DNA from 2 places in the Pantoea sp. SGAir0430 genome. Region 2 is predicted to be linked to the other one. Evidence: predicted binding sites of a transcription regulator. Region 2 holds the regulator's gene; the other holds the start of a gene.

Region 1 (7,733 bases), 350 kb from region 2:
TTAACCCTGTTGCTGCAGGAATGCGTCAATCTCAGTGCGCCATGGCACTGAGGGCTGTGCGCCCGGGCGCGTCACGGCAATGGCTGCCGCCGCATGGGCAAAGCGAACCGCATCCTGCATCGCCACGCCTTCCAGCCGCGCGGTAATGAAGGCCCCGTTGAAGGTATCACCGGCAGCGATGGTATCCACCGCCTGCACGCTGAAGCCGGGAATACGCTGTCCCTGGCCCTGCTCGCTGAGCCATACGCCGCGCCGGCCCAGCGTAATCAGTACGGTATCGATGCCTTTGGCGTGCAGCGCCTGGGCTGCCCGCGCCGCGTCGTCGTCGTCGTTGACGGCGATGCCGGTGAGGATTTCCGCTTCGGTTTCATTCGGCGTAATAATGTCGATCAGCGCCAGCAGCTCATCAGAGAGCTGGGTCGCCGGCGCCGGATTGAGGATCACCTGAGTGTGACTGGCGCGCGCGATGCGGGCCGCGGCCAGCACGCTGTCCAGCGGCGACTCCAGCTGCATCAGCAGCGCATCGGCCGAACGAATTACCTGCTGGTGGCGCTCCACACAGGCTGGCGTCAGCGCCGCGTTCGCGCCTGAGTAGATGCCAATGTTATTTTCGCCTTCGCCATTCACGAAGATCATCGCCACGCCGGTGGCTTCCTGCGCCACGGTTTCCACCGGAGCGGTATCAATCTGGTCCTGCTGCAGCTGCTGGCGAATACGTTCGCCGATGTCATCTGCACCCACGCAGGCAATAAAAGCAATGTCAGCGCCGGCACGGCCAGCCGCGACGGCCTGGTTGGCCCCTTTACCGCCAAAGGCAACCTGATACTGTTTCCCGATCACCGTTTCACCCGGACGGGGAAAATGGGCGAGGTTGAGGATGTGGTCGGCGTTGATGCTGCCGAGTACCGCCAGTTTTGCGCTTTTGCTCATAGGGAGTTATCCAGGAAGTTGCGCCACCGCGAGGGTGGCGCGTTGCCATGCTTTTCTTTGGGTTTTATTTAGTAACCAGTTTCAGGTCAACCGGGTTGATCGCCTGCACTTTTTCGCCCTTCAGAACTTTATCTGCGGTATCGACGCCAATCATACCAATCTTGTCTGGCATCTGTGCAACGGTCGCGCTGAGTTTACCGGATTCTACCGCCTTCACGCCGTCCGCGGTGCCGTCAAAGCCCACCACCAGCACGTCGGTTTTGCCTGCGGTCTGCAGCGCACGCAGCGCGCCCAGCGCCATTTCGTCGTTCTGGGCAAAAACTGCCTGCACGTCCGGATGCGCCTGCAGCAGGTTCTGCATCACGTTCAGACCTTTAGTACGGTCGAAGTCGGCCGGCTGGCTGGCCAGCACGTTGAATTTGTGTGCATCAGCGGCCTGCTTAAAGCCTTCACCACGCTCGCGGGCAGCGGAGGTGCCGGCAATGCCCTGCAGCTCGATGATTTTCGCACCGTCGCCCAGTTTCTTCGCGATGAAATCGCCGGCCATTTTGCCGCCGAAGCGGTTATCAGACGCCACGTGGCTGACAACTTTACCCTGCGCCGCCATACGGTCCAGCGTAATCACCGGGATGTTCGCCTGGTTAGCCATTTTCACGGCGTTACCGACCGCATCAGAATCCGTTGGGTTGATCAGCAGCAGTTTGGTGCCGCGCACGGTGAGATCCTGCACGTTTGCCAGCTCTTTTGCCGGGTTGTTCTGCGAGTCGAGCACCACCAGGTTATAGCCCAGCTTATCGGCTTCTTTCTGTGCGCCATCTTTCAGCGACACAAAGAACGGGTTATTCAGGGTTGAGACCACCAGCGCAATCGTATCCTTAGCCATCGCGCCAGCACTGAGGGTGGCGCCAAGGATGACGGCCAATGCAGTTAACTTTTTCATTTCTTTAATCCTGTGTGAAGGTCAGAGTTACTTACTGCTTTTGTTATCCACCAGCACCGCCAGCAGAATGACGACGGCTTTGACAATCATCTGGTAGTAAGACGATACGCCCATCAGGTTGAGGCCGTTATTGAGGAAGCCGAGAATTAGCGCACCGATCAGCGTGCCCATAATGCGCCCTTTACCGCCCGCGAGGCTGGTCCCGCCCAGCACTACTGCGGCAATCGCATCCAGTTCATAACCGGTGCCCGCCGTCGGCTGCGCGGAAGAGAGACGCGCCACTTCGATGGTGCCCGCCAGTGCCGCCAGCAGGCCGCACAGCGAATAGACGATGACTTTAACGCGGTTAACGTTGATGCCGGACAGGCGCGTGGCCGCTTCGTTACCGCCCAGCGCATAGATATAGCGGCCGAGGCGGGTGTGATGCAGCATGTACCACGCCAGCGCGAACACCACCGCCATCAGCCATACCGGCGTCGGAATGCCCAGCGGACGGCCAATGCCGAACCAGCCAAACAGATCGGCGTTATCGCTGAAGCCGGTGTTGATCGGACTGCCGTTGGTGTAAACCATGGTGACGCCGCGCAGCAGCAGCATCATCACCAGCGTAGCGATAAACGCCTGCACCTTGCCGCGCGCCACAATCACACCGGTAATGGCACCAATAAAGGCACCGAGCGCCAGCGATGCCGCCACGGCCACCAGCGCATTAACTTCCAGCCCGACAATCGATGCCGCTACCGCGCCGGTCAGCGCCAGCAGCGAGCCGACCGAAAGGTCGATACCTGAGGTCAGAATCACCAGCGTCATGCCCACCGCCATGATGGCGTTGACCGACGTCTGCTGCAGGATGTTGAACATGTTGGGCAGCGTGAAGAAGTTCGGGCTCTGGCTGGCAACCACCGCGATCAGCACAATCAGCGCGATCAGCGATTTCTGCTCCAGCAGCCAGGCTTTGCTGAACCAGCGACGGCTGGCAGGTAAGGTTTGGGTACTCATACAACTAACTCCTCGCTGTGTTGCTTACCGACCGCCGCTGCCATCAGGGATTCCTGGGTAGCCTGCTCACGGGAAAATTCGCCACTCAGATGGCCTTCATGCATCACCAGAATGCGGTCGCTCATGCCCAGCACTTCCGGCATTTCCGACGACACCAGGATGATGCTCAGCCCTTCGGCTTTAAACTGGTTAATTAACTGATAGATCTCTTTTTTCGCCCCGACATCGACGCCGCGCGTCGGCTCGTCGAGGATCAGCACATCCGGGCGCGTCATCAGGCCACGCGCAATCGCCACTTTTTGCTGATTACCGCCGGACAGCAGACCGATCGGCTGCATCATTGACGGCGTTTTCACATTGAACAGGCGAATAAAATCGCCCACCGCCAGCTGCTCTTCGGCGTGCTTCAGGCCGCCATCGGCGCGGCTGAAGTAGCGCAGCGCGGTCAGCGACATGTTCTCTTTGACCGACATCCCGAGCACCAGCCCGTCACGCTTACGGTCTTCCGAGATATAGACGATGCCGTTGGCCAGGCCGTCCTGCGGCGAGCGGGTGACAATCTCGCGGCCGTTAAGCGTCACTTTGCCGTGCGTACGCGGCAGCGCGCCGTACAGCACCTTCATTAATTCGGTGCGGCCCGCGCCCATCAGACCGGAAATGCCCAGAATCTCGCTCTTACGCAGGGTAAAGCTGACATCTTCTACGCCCGGTCCGCTAACGTGCTCGACCCGCAGCCGCACCTCGCCCGGTGTCTGATCGAGATGCGGATACTGATCCTCAAGCTTGCGGCCAACCATCATTTCGATCAGGCCCTCTTCGCTCAGATCGTTTACCGCGCGCTCGGCAATAAACTGGCCGTCGCGGAACACGGTGACGTCATCGCAAATCTCAAAGATCTCTTTCATGCGGTGGGAGATATAAACAATGCCGCAGCCCTGCGCTTTCAGCTCATTGATGACGCGGAACAGCGACAGGGTTTCGGTATCGGTCAGCGCATCGGTCGGTTCATCCATAATGATGACCTGCGACTCGAAGCTGAGTACTTTGGCAATCTCTACCATTTGCTGGTCGCCAATCGACAGATCGCCCACCAGCTTGTGGCTGCTGAAGCGCAGATTGAGGCGCTTTAACAGCGCATCCGCCGCGGCATACATCTGTTTCCAGTCGATGCGGCCAAAGCGGTTAACGAATTCACGGCCGAGGAAAATATTCTCCGCGACGGTCAGCTGCGGGATCAGGTTCAGCTCCTGATGGATGATGCCGATGCCGGCTTCCTGAGACGCTTTCGGCCCGGAGAACGTCACTTCTTTGCCCAGCCAGTGCAGCGAACCGGCGTCCATACTGTAGATGCCGGTCAGCACCTTCATCATGGTGGATTTGCCCGCGCCGTTCTCTCCCACTAACGCCATCACGCGCCCGGGATAAACCGCCAGCGACGCGCCGTTGAGCGCCTTCACGCCGGGAAATGATTTTTCAATTCCCCTGAGTTGCAATAACGGTTGCATAGCGGCCTCAGAAAGTGACGCCCGCGCTCAGGATGACATTCGCATACGGAGAGCACTCTCCGCTGCGAATGACCGCCTGACTGCGCTGAGTGTGTTGTTTGAACTGTTCATGGCTGGTGTAACGAACGCTAATGACATTCCCCTGGTGCTGTTGCAAGGCTTCGAGCACGGCGATCAGCTGGCTGTGGAGTTGCGGATTGTGTTGTTGGATCTCTTCCGCTATCAGGGCGCTCTCAACCTGCATCTCCTGCGTGATGACCTCCACCACCTGTAAAAAATCGGGCGTACCGGGCGTAAGCGCCAGATCGATGCGCTGTGGACCGGCCGGGATCGGCAAGCCCGCATCGGCAATCGTCAGCGTATCGGTATGCCCGAGGCGGGCAATCACATGAGAGACTTCAGCGTTTAACAGGCGACCTTTTTTCATTTATTCCACTCCACAGCGAAACGTTTCGCTGTCTGGCAGTGTATTAAATGTACATGGCAACTCAATGACGGCATCACGGAAATGTGATCGCCATCGAAACGTTTCGCCTGGGCCGGGGAAAATTTGAGTTTGGCGGGATGGCGGAGCCCAGGACGTGGCTCCGCAGGGGAGGTTAGGGCAGTTTACGCACCTGTTTAACGTCCAGTTCAATCGAATTGAAATCCTTATCGAGTTCGCCGGTCAGCTCGACCTGATCCTTCGGCGTAATGGTCTGGCCGTTCCAGCGTTTGTGGTCGATCTCCACTTTCATGCTGCCGCTGCTGTCGCGGAACAGATAATCTTCATCGCCGATCTGCTTATCAAGCTGGCCGCGCACGGTGATCCAGCTGTCATCCTTCATCTCTTCGGCCTGTTTTACCGTCACCACACTGCTGTTATCGGCCTTAAAACCGCCGGCTTTAGCCTGAGCGGCTGGCGCGTTAGGGTCGACAAAGCCACCCTGCTGGGCGGCTAACACCGGGGTTGCCGCCAGGGCGATAATGGCGAACAGCGCTGCACTCTTTTTCATTTTTCACCTCATTTCCATGTCTGTGCGGATTACGGGAGCTATTTCACCACAGGGTTCTTAACAGGATCTTAAGGGAAAAAAAGAGGGAAAAAATAAGCTAAAACGGGCGAATGACGCTGTACAAGCACGCATCTGCTTCGTATAAACCCCCAGGTAACCGGGAGAAACGCATGCGCATTTTATTAATTGAAGACGATACGCTGATTGGCGATGGCCTGAAGGTCGGCCTGACCAAACTGGGTTTCAGCGTCGACTGGTTTGTCAGCGGCGAAGCCGGATTTCAGGCGCTCAACGCGGCGCCATGGGATGCCGTGGTGCTGGATCTGTCGCTGCCGCAACGTGACGGGCTGGACATCCTGCGCCAGTGGCGTGAGCAGGGCGCGGATGTCCCGGTGCTGATCCTCACCGCACGCGATGCGCTGGACCAGCGCGTGCAGGGCCTGCAGCTCGGTGCCGATGACTATCTGTGTAAGCCCTTTGCGCTGACGGAGGTGGCCGCGCGTCTGCAGGCGCTGATTCGTCGCCGTCACGGTCAGCTGCAGCCGGAGCTGCGTCACGGCAGGCTGGTGATGGCTCCCGGCAGCCACAGCGTGATGTTGGATGGCGAACCGCTCAGCCTGAAAAGCCGTGAGCTGGCGCTGCTGGAGCTGTTCCTGCGCAATCCCGGTCGCGTGCTGACGCGCGCGCAGCTGGAGGAGAAACTGTACAGCTGGGACGACGACGTCTCCAGTAACGCGGTCGAAGTGCACATCCACCATCTGCGTAAAAAGCTCGGCAGTCAGTTCATCCGCACCGTGCACGGTATTGGATACACGCTGGGAGCGGCAGAATGAGTCTGTTCCTGCGGCTGGCCATCGGCTTTCTGCTGTTAATTATTCTGTGTGGTGCCAGTGCCACCTTTAGCGCATGGCAGCAGACGCGCGACACCGTTAATGAGCTGTTTGATACCCAGCAGATGCTGTTCGCCAAACGCCTGCTGGCGCTGGATGCCAGTCGCCTGCAGGCCGCCTCGCTGCCAAAAACCAAAGCGATTTTGCGCCACCATCGCGGCGATCAGGATGACGACGCGCTGGCCTTTGCGCTGTTCAGCGCCGACGGCAAACCGCTGCTGAACGACGGCGAAAACGGCCGCGATTTGCAGTTTACAGCGGATCGTGACGGCTTCCACGATGGTCGCCTGCGTGGCGATGACGATCGCTGGCGGCTGCTGTGGCTGACGTCAGCCGATAAGCAGTGGCGCGTGGTGGTTGGACAGGAGTGGGAATATCGTGATGACATGACGCGCGATCTGGCACTGAGCAGCCTGCTGCCGTGGCTGGTGGCCATGCCGCTGATGCTGCTGTTGCTGCTGGCGCTGGTGTGGTTTGAGCTGCGTCCGCTGAAACGCCTGACTGCATCGCTGCAGCAGCGCGCGCCGGATGATGCCACCCCGCTGACGCCGCAACGCCTGCCGCTGGAGGTGAAGCCGCTGGTGGCGGCGCTGAATGGCCTGTTTGCCCGTATGGCACAGCTGGTCCAGCGCGAGCGGCGGTTTACCTCCGATGCGGCGCACGAGCTGCGCAGCCCGCTGGCAGCGCTGCGCGTGCAGAGCGAGGTGATCCAGCTGGCCGGCGATGACGAGGCGATGCGTAACCATGCGCTGCAGCAGCTCGACAGCGGCATCCTGCGCGCCACGCGGCTGGTCGATCAGCTACTGACGCTGTCGCGCGTCGAAGCGGACGATCTGCGCAGCGAATTTCAGCCGGTCCCCCTCGCACCGTTGCTGCACCAGCTGGTGACCGAACACCAGGCACAGGCGGCAACGCAGCACACCAGGCTGACGCTGACGGCTGACGCGGAACCGGTGATGAACGGTCATCCACTGCTGCTGGGTTTACTGCTGCGCAATCTGCTGGATAACGCGCTGCGCTACACACCGTCCGGCAGTGAGATTCAGCTGCGGCTCAGCGCGCGCAGGCTGGAGGTGGTGGATAACGGACCGGGCGTTAGCGCAGAGCAGCTGGCGCGGCTGGGCGAACGCTTCTGGCGACCGCCGGGGCAGGCGCAAACCGGCAGCGGGCTTGGCTTGTCGATTGTGAAAAATGTGGCTCAGCTGCACGGCATCCGGCTGACCTTCAGCGCGGTGCAGCCGCAGGGGCTGCGCGTCACCCTCAGCTGGTGACGCGCGATGCGTCAGATTTCGACCTGAGTACCGAGCTCGATTACCCGGTTAGGCGGAATTTCAAACTGATCCGGCGCGCGCAGGGCGTTGCGCTGCAGCGCAAGGAACAGCTTGCCGCGCAGACGCAGATACCACGGGCGTTTGCCGATGATCAGCGACTCGTGTGACATAAAGAACGAGGTTTCCATCATGCGGCAGTTGAG
Region 2 (7,733 bases):
TTCTGTTCACGGGTGGTGCAGGGCATCGAGGCGGAGGCCGAAGCGCACGGCTATCACATCCTGTTATGTAATTCCGCCTCACAGCTGCGGCGCGAAACCGCCTATCTGGCGCTGCTGGCCGGCAAAGTGGTAGATGGGGTGATCACCATGGACGCCGCGGCCTGTCTGCAGGGACTGAAAGAGTTGATTGGTGATGCGCCGTGGGTGCAGTGTGCGGAGTACGATCCCTCGGTGAACGCCTCCAGCGTCACCATTGATAACCGTCAGGCGGCCTATGACACGGTGCATTATCTGGCCGGCAAAGGGCGTCAGCGCATTGCGCTGGTCAACTGCGATATGCGCTATCTCTATTCGCACCAGCGCGAAAGCGGCTATCGCGACGCCATCACGCAACTGGGGCTAGACTGGCACGGCGTCGCTTACGCCAGCGACATCTCCTGCGAAGCGGGCAGCGCGGCGCTGCGCGAACTGCTAACGCAGCCAGAGCGGCCGGATGCGGTGTTTGCGGTATCAGACGTGCTGGCGGTTGGCGTGATTCACGCTGCTCTGGAGGCCGGACTGCGCGTGCCAGAGGATCTGGCGGTGGTCGGCTTTGACGGCATTCCGTTCACCAGCAGCATCAACCCGCCGCTGACCACCATTGCCCAGCCGATGAACCAGATGGGTGCCCGCAGCGTGCAGCTGCTGCTGGCACGCATCCGCCAGCGTCAGGCGGCAGTGGTGCATGAAGTACTGCCGTGGACGCGCATTGAGCGCGCCTCCAGCTGACTCAGTGCCAGATCAACAGCACGCAGGCTGCGGTTAGCGCACCCATGGCGAGATTGAAGATTTTCCACGCGCGCGGACTGCGCAGCAGCCGGCCAATCAGCGAGCCGAAACCCATCCAGATCACGCCGGAAACCACGTTCACCAGCGCCATGCCGAGGCTGATCGCCACTACGGAATGCAGATAGGCGCTGCCGGCAAGGCTAAAGCTGGCGACCGCACCCAGCGCCATCAGCCACGCTTTCGGGTTGATCAGTTGCAGTAACCCGCCCTGCCAGAAAGGCATCTGCTTCACGCTGGCATCGTCGGTCTCCAGCGTTTCGTATTCGGCGGTGGCAATTTTCCACGCCAGCCACAGCAGGTAGAGGCTACCGGCCACTTTTAGTACCAGATGCAGTGAGGGATAGAGCAGAATCAGGCTGCCGATGCCAAACGCCATCATCAGCAACATCACCTGCATGCCAATCATGATACCAATCAGCAGTGGAAAGGTGCGCAGGAAGCCAAAATTAGCACCTGAGGCGGTAAGTAACATATTATTGGGCCCTGGCGTGATGGCCGCGACCCAGAGAAAGCCCAGCATTGATAAAAAAAGACTCAGTTCCATGTATATTCGGGTGCTCCTCACCCAGAAAAGCGAACAACCCATCGAAGCTATCAGCGAGTTATGCATCAGACAAGTACTATCCCAGGCTATTTTGATCGCCCGAGCGGCGAGCGCTTTACCCCGCTGCGCGGCTTCGGCAATGCGCATCTGCAAACGCTGCTGCCGCGCCTGCTGCGCCGGCGCGTCACGCTGCGCCCGCACTGGCAGCGCCTCGATCTGCCGGACGGCGACTTCGTCGATCTGGCGTGGAGCGAAGATCCGGCACAGGCACGTCACAAGCCGCGCATGGTGCTGTTCCACGGGCTGGAAGGCAGTTTCCGCAGCCCGTATGCCCATGGGCTGATGCAGGCGTGTCAGGCGCGCGGCTGGCTGGCGGTGATCATGCACTTCCGCGGCTGCAGCGGCGAGCCGAACCGTCTGCAGCGCATCTATCACTCCGGTGAAACTGAAGATGCGACCTATTTTCTGCACTGGCTGCAGCGCGAATGGGGCACGGTGCCGACTGCCGCGGTCGGCGTTTCGCTTGGCGGCAATATGCTGGCCTGTCTGCTGGGGCTGCAGGGCACGTCGGCCCCGCTGGATGCCGCGGTCGCCATTTCCGCGCCGCTGGCGCTGGAGCCGTGCAGCCAGAAGCTGGACGTGGGCTTTTCACGCTTTTATCAGCACTACCTGCTGACCCAGCTGAAGAAAAACGCCACGCGCAAACTGCGCGCCTGGCCGGGCACGCTGCCGGTCGATCTGACGCAGCTGCGCGCCTTCCGCCGGCTGCGTGAGTTTGATGATGCGATTACCGCCCGCGCCCACGGTTTTATTGATGCGCGCGACTATTATCAGCGCGCCAGCGCCATGCCATTGCTGACCGGCGTGCGCAAGCCGCTGCTGATCATCCATGCTAAAGACGATCCCTTCATGACCGATGCGGTGATCCCGCAGCCGCAGCAGTTGTCTGCCACAATTGAGTATCAGCTGACGCAGCAAGGTGGTCACGTCGGCTTCGTGGGCGGCAGCCTGCTGCGACCCAAAATGTGGCTGGAGCAGCGCGTGCCGGACTGGCTCTCAACTTATCTGGATATGTAATTGTGATTATTCCCTGGCAAGAACTCGACCCGACAACGCTGGAAAACCTGATAGAAAGTTTTGTGCTGCGTGAAGGCACCGATTATGGCGAGCAGGAGCGCAGCCTGACGCAGAAAGTGGCCGACGTGCGCCGCCAGCTGCAGCAGGGCGAGGTGGTACTGGTATGGTCAGAACTGCACGAGTCGGTCAATATTATGCCGCGGCGTGAATTTCGCGGCTGATGCGCCGCGCAGGAATTCGTGGTAACAATGCTCATCGCCGGACTTCACAGGGAGCGCTGTTATGTCAGCCAGGCATCCAGTCATAGCCGTTACCGGTTCCAGCGGCGCCGGAACCACCACCACCAGTCTCGCCTTCCGTAAAATTTTCCAGCAGTTGAATCTGCATGCAGCGGAAGTGGAAGGCGACAGTTTCCATCGCTACACCCGTCCGGAAATGGACATGGCGATTCGTAAGGCGCGCGATCTCGGGCGTCACATCAGCTATTTTGGCCCGGAAGCCAACGACTTCGGCCTGCTGGAGCAGACTTTCCGCGACTACGGCCAGAGCGGACTCGGCCAGTCGCGCAAATATCTGCACACCTACGATGAAGCGGTGCCGTGGAATCAGGTGCCGGGCACCTTTACGCCATGGCAGCCGCTGCCGGAAAACACCGATGTGCTGTTCTATGAAGGCCTGCACGGCGGCGTGGTGACGCAGCAGCATAACGTGGCGGAACATGTCGATCTGCTGGTTGGCGTGGTACCGATTGTTAATCTGGAGTGGATTCAGAAACTGGTGCGCGACACCAGCGAGCGCGGCCATTCGCGCGAAGCGGTGATGGATTCGGTGGTGCGTTCGATGGAAGACTACATCAACTACATCACGCCGCAGTTTTCCCGCACGCACCTCAACTTCCAGCGCGTGCCGACCGTGGATACCTCGAACCCGTTTGCCGCGCGTGAAATCCCGTCGCTGGATGAGAGCTTTGTGGTGATCCATTTTCGCGGCCTGGAGGGCATCGCTTTTCCTTATTTACTGGCGATGATCCAGGGCTCGTTTATTTCCCACATGAATACGCTGGTGGTGCCGGGCGGCAAGATGGGACTGGCGATGGAGTTGATCATGACGCCGCTGGTGCAGCGGTTGATTGAAGGAAAACGCATTGAATAGCGCAGGCTAACGCGCCAGTTTCGCCGGGAGGAGCTGAGATCGGGAGCGCAGGGCCGCGCTCCCGGCTGGATTATAGCTCCACCACTTCGTAGCTGTGCGTTATCTCGACGCCCTTGCCCAGCATGATCGCCACCGAGCAGTACTTCTCCGCGGACAGATCCACCGCGCGCGCTACCGCTTTATCGCTCAGCGCTTTGCCGCTGACAATAAAATGCAGATTGATATGCGTAAAAATGCGTGGCGCTTCTTCGCGGCGTTCCGAGGTCAGTTTGACTTCACAATCGGCGACATCGTTGCGCCCCTTTTGCAGAATCGACACCACGTCAATCGCGCTGCAGCCGCCCGCAGCCATCAATACCATCTCCATCGGGCTGGGCGCTTTATCACCGGAATTGCCGTCCATTAATACCTGATGACCGGATGAGGATTCTCCGAGAAAGGTCAGCCCTTCCACCCATTTCACTCGTGCCTGCATTATTCTTTCTCCTGAAGCGGCGGTTTTGCCGCCAGAGTACGCTTTCACCTGACAAACAGCAATGCAGACGCATCCCCCACCTGCTGAAGCGAGACAACAGGAGACAGGTTGCAAAAGCTATGCTACAAACAGTGCTGAAAATATTTTCGTCACGAAAGACGAAAGCGGGACGAATCAAAAGCATCGCTTACGAATCCACCCCCGAATAACTGTCCCTCACGGGAAACGCTGGACGATTTCACCGCCTGACAGGGAAAACTGCCCCCTGTATTTTGGGCACGATTACAACAGAGGATAATAGCGAATGGTTCTCGGCAAACCGCAAACAGACCCTACACTCGAATGGTTCCTGTCCCATTGCCATATTCACAAATATCCATCCAAAAGCACCCTCATCCATCAGGGTGAGAAAGCGGAAACGCTGTACTACATCGTGAAAGGTTCCGTCGCGGTACTGATTAAAGATGAAGAAGGCAAAGAGATGATTCTCTCCTACCTCAATCAGGGGGATTTCATCGGTGAGCTCGGCCTGTTTGAAGAGGGCCAGGAGCGTAGCGCCTGGGTACGTGCGAAAACCGCCTGCGAAGTGGCTGAAATTTCCTACAAAAAATTCCGTCAGCTGATTCAGGTCAATCCGGATATTTTAATGCGCCTGTCGGCGCAGATGGCGCGTCGCCTGCAGGTTACATCTGAAAAAGTCGGCAACCTTGCCTTCCTCGATGTGACCGGCCGTATCGCGCAAACGCTGCTCAACCTGGCGAAACAGCCTGATGCCATGACCCACCCGGACGGTATGCAGATTAAAATCACCCGTCAGGAGATTGGTCAGATCGTGGGCTGCTCACGCGAAACCGTGGGTCGTATCCTGAAAATGCTGGAAGATCAGAACCTGATCTCCGCACACGGCAAAACCATCGTCGTTTACGGCACCCGCTGATTTCTTCTCACCCACGGCGTGATGGCAACATCGCGCCGTTTCTGTTTACGATGAGCTGATGTGGCGTCGAATCATCTATCATCCGGAAGTTAACTATGCGCTGCGGCAAACGCTGGTGCTGTGCCTGCCTGTGGCGCTCGGCTGGCTGTTTGGCGATCTGCAAAAAGGGCTGCTGTTCTCCCTGGTGCCGGCCTGCTGCAACATCGCCGGTCTGGATACGCCACACAAGCGGTTCTTCAAACGGCTGATTGTCGGCGGCGCACTGTTCGCCAGCGGCAGTTTTCTGATTCAGTACCTCACAGCTTACGCTGTGCCGCTGCCGCTGATTCTGCTGGTGTTACCGCTGCTGGTGGGCGTGACCGGTGAAATCAGCCCGCTGCATGGTCGTTTGCTGCCCGGCACGCTGATCGCCGCCATCTTTACCTTAAGCCTCGTCGGCCGTATGCCGATGTGGGTCCCGCCGCTGCTGTATATCGGCGGGACGCTGTGGTACGGGCTGTTTAACTGGTTCTGGTTCTGGCTGTGGAAAGAGCAGCCGATGCGCGAGACCCTCAGCCTGCTGTACCGCGAGCTGGCCGATTACTGCGACGCCAAATACACCCTGCTGACGCAGCTGACCGATCCGGAAAAAGCGCTGCCGCCGCTACTGGCGCGTCAGCAGAAAGCGGTCGATCTGATCACCACCTGTTATCAGCAGATGCATATGCTGTCCGCCAGCCGTGATAACAGCCACAAACGCCTGACGCGCGCCTTTCAGGTTGCGCTCGATCTGCAGGAGCATATCTCGGTCAGCCTGCATCAGCCGGAAGAGGTGCAAAAGCTGGTGGAGCAGAGCCACGCCGAGGCGGTGATCCGCTGGAACGCGAAAATCATTTCGGCACGGCTGCGCGTGCTGGCCGATGCCATTCTCTATCACCAGCTGCCGGAACGCTTCCACATGGAGAAGCCGCTCGGCGCGCTGGAGAAAATTGCCCGGCAGCACCCGGATAATCCGGTCGGTAATTTCTGCCTCTACCATTTCAGCCGCATCGCGCGCGTGCTGCGCACGCAGAAGCCGCTATACACCCGCGACCTGATGGCCGATCGCCAGCGTCGCCTGCCGCTGTTGCCGGCGCTGCGCAGCTACCTGTCGCTGAAATCTGCCGCGCTGCGGACGGCGGCGCGCTTCGCGGTGATGCTGATGTTCGGCAGCGCGCTGGCGCTGTTCTTCAATATTCCCAAGCCCTACTGGATTCTGATGACCATCATGTTTGTCAGCCAGAACGGCTACAGCGCCACGCGCGTGCGCATTCAGCACCGGGCGCTCGGCACCTTCGCCGGCTTGCTGATCGCCGCAGCGTCGCTGCGCTTTGCTGTTCCGGAGTCGATTGCCCTGCTGACCATGCTGGTCATCACGCTCGCCAGCTATCTGATCACGCGTAAATATTATGGCTGGTCGATGATTGGCTTTACCGTAACGGCGGTGTATTCGCTGCAGCTGCTGTCACTGAATGGCGCGCAGTTCCTGCTGCCACGCATGATGGATACGCTGATGGGCTGTCTGATTGCCTTCGCCGGTATGATCTGGCTATGGCCGCAATGGCAGAGCGGGCTGCTGCGCAATAACGCGCACGATGCGCTGGAGGCTTATCAGGAGGCGCTGCGCCTGCTGCTCGGTCCGGAGCAGGCGCCGGAGAAGCTGGCGTATCAGCGCGTCAAGGTTAACCAGGCGCACAACGCGCTGTTTAACTCGCTCAACCAGGCGTCCACCGAGCCGGGCTTTAACTTCCAGTATCTGAAAGATATGCGCCTGTGGGTGACTCACAGCCAGTTTATCGTCGAGCACATCAACGCCATGACCATTCTGGCGCGCGAGCACACCATGCTGACGCCAAAGCTGGCGGAGCGCTATTTGCAGTCCTGTGAAATCGCGCTGCAGCGCTGTCAGCAGCGGCTGGCTTACGACGGGCCGGGCAACGACAGCAATATTCTGGAAGCGCCGGAGAATCTGAATGAGGGGCCGGTGACGATTGTCGAACAGCATGTGAAGCGCATTCTGCAGCACCTCAATGTGATGCACACCATTTCTTCACTGGCGTGGAGCCAGCGCCCGCATCACGGCCGCTGGCTCAGCGTGCTGAAGCCGAAAGGTTAGTTCAGGACTTTCGCGATCGCCCGGGCGAAGCGCGCCATGCCTTCTGCGATATCGGTTGGCTCAATCACCAGCGACGGCACAAAGCGAATCACATCGCTGCCGGCGGTCAGTACCATCAGACCTTCAGCGGCGGAAGCGTTGAGGATATCGCGCGCTTTGCTGGCGTGCTGCGCGTTGAGTACGGCACCCAGCAGCAGCCCTTTGCCCCGAATTTCACTGAAGATATCGAACTGCTGATTGATCTTCTGCAGCGCCGAGACAAACTGCTCACGACGCGCGTCGACACCATTCAGTACCTCGGGCGTATTGATGATATCCAGCGCGGTTTCGGCAATCGCACAGGCCAGCGGGTTGCCGCCGTAGGTGGTGCCGTGCACGCCCGGCGCCATCACCGAGGCGATTTCATGGGTGGTCAGCATCGCGCTCACCGGGAAACCGCCGCCCAGCGCTTTAGCGGTGGTGATGATATCTGGCTTGATACCATAGTGTTCGTAAGCAAACAGCTTACCGCTGCGGCCCATGCCGCTCTGCACTTCATCCAGCACCAGCAGCGCGTTGTGCTGATCGCACAGCGCACGCAATCCCT

Evidence for each region. Region 2 encodes CRP, which controls carbon source genes, mostly activating them, when cyclic AMP is high. Its sites were predicted from a motif close to ATGTGANNNNNNTCACAT; they were not measured.
Region 1: rbsD (D-ribose pyranase) is a predicted target of CRP. The motif match lies at 4,883-4,900, and genes of this name have one in related genera.

Annotation. Positions count from the first base shown of each region.
Region 1 is NZ_CP039427.1:2,942,650-2,950,382, forward strand. It holds gene rbsK (ribokinase) at 1-930, opposite strand; gene rbsB (ribose ABC transporter substrate-binding protein RbsB) at 995-1,870, opposite strand; gene rbsC (ribose ABC transporter permease) at 1,898-2,869, opposite strand; gene rbsA (ribose ABC transporter ATP-binding protein RbsA) at 2,866-4,374, opposite strand; gene rbsD (D-ribose pyranase) at 4,382-4,801, opposite strand; gene E7738_RS13960 (YgiW/YdeI family stress tolerance OB fold protein) at 4,974-5,369, opposite strand; gene qseB (quorum sensing response regulator transcription factor QseB) at 5,540-6,202, shown strand; gene qseC (quorum sensing histidine kinase QseC) at 6,199-7,530, shown strand; gene kup (low affinity potassium transporter Kup) at 7,542-7,733, opposite strand, start outside.
Region 2 is NZ_CP039427.1:3,291,547-3,299,279, reverse strand. It holds gene E7738_RS15490 (LacI family DNA-binding transcriptional regulator) at 1-768, shown strand, start outside; gene E7738_RS15485 (LysE family translocator) at 770-1,372, opposite strand; gene E7738_RS15480 (hydrolase) at 1,433-2,449, shown strand; gene E7738_RS15475 (YheU family protein) at 2,452-2,670, shown strand; gene E7738_RS15470 (phosphoribulokinase) at 2,732-3,601, shown strand; gene E7738_RS15465 (OsmC family protein) at 3,672-4,076, opposite strand; gene crp (cAMP-activated global transcriptional regulator CRP) at 4,381-5,013, shown strand; gene E7738_RS15455 (YccS/YhfK family putative transporter) at 5,072-7,147, shown strand; gene E7738_RS15450 (bifunctional acetylornithine/succinyldiaminopimelate transaminase) at 7,144-7,733, opposite strand, start outside.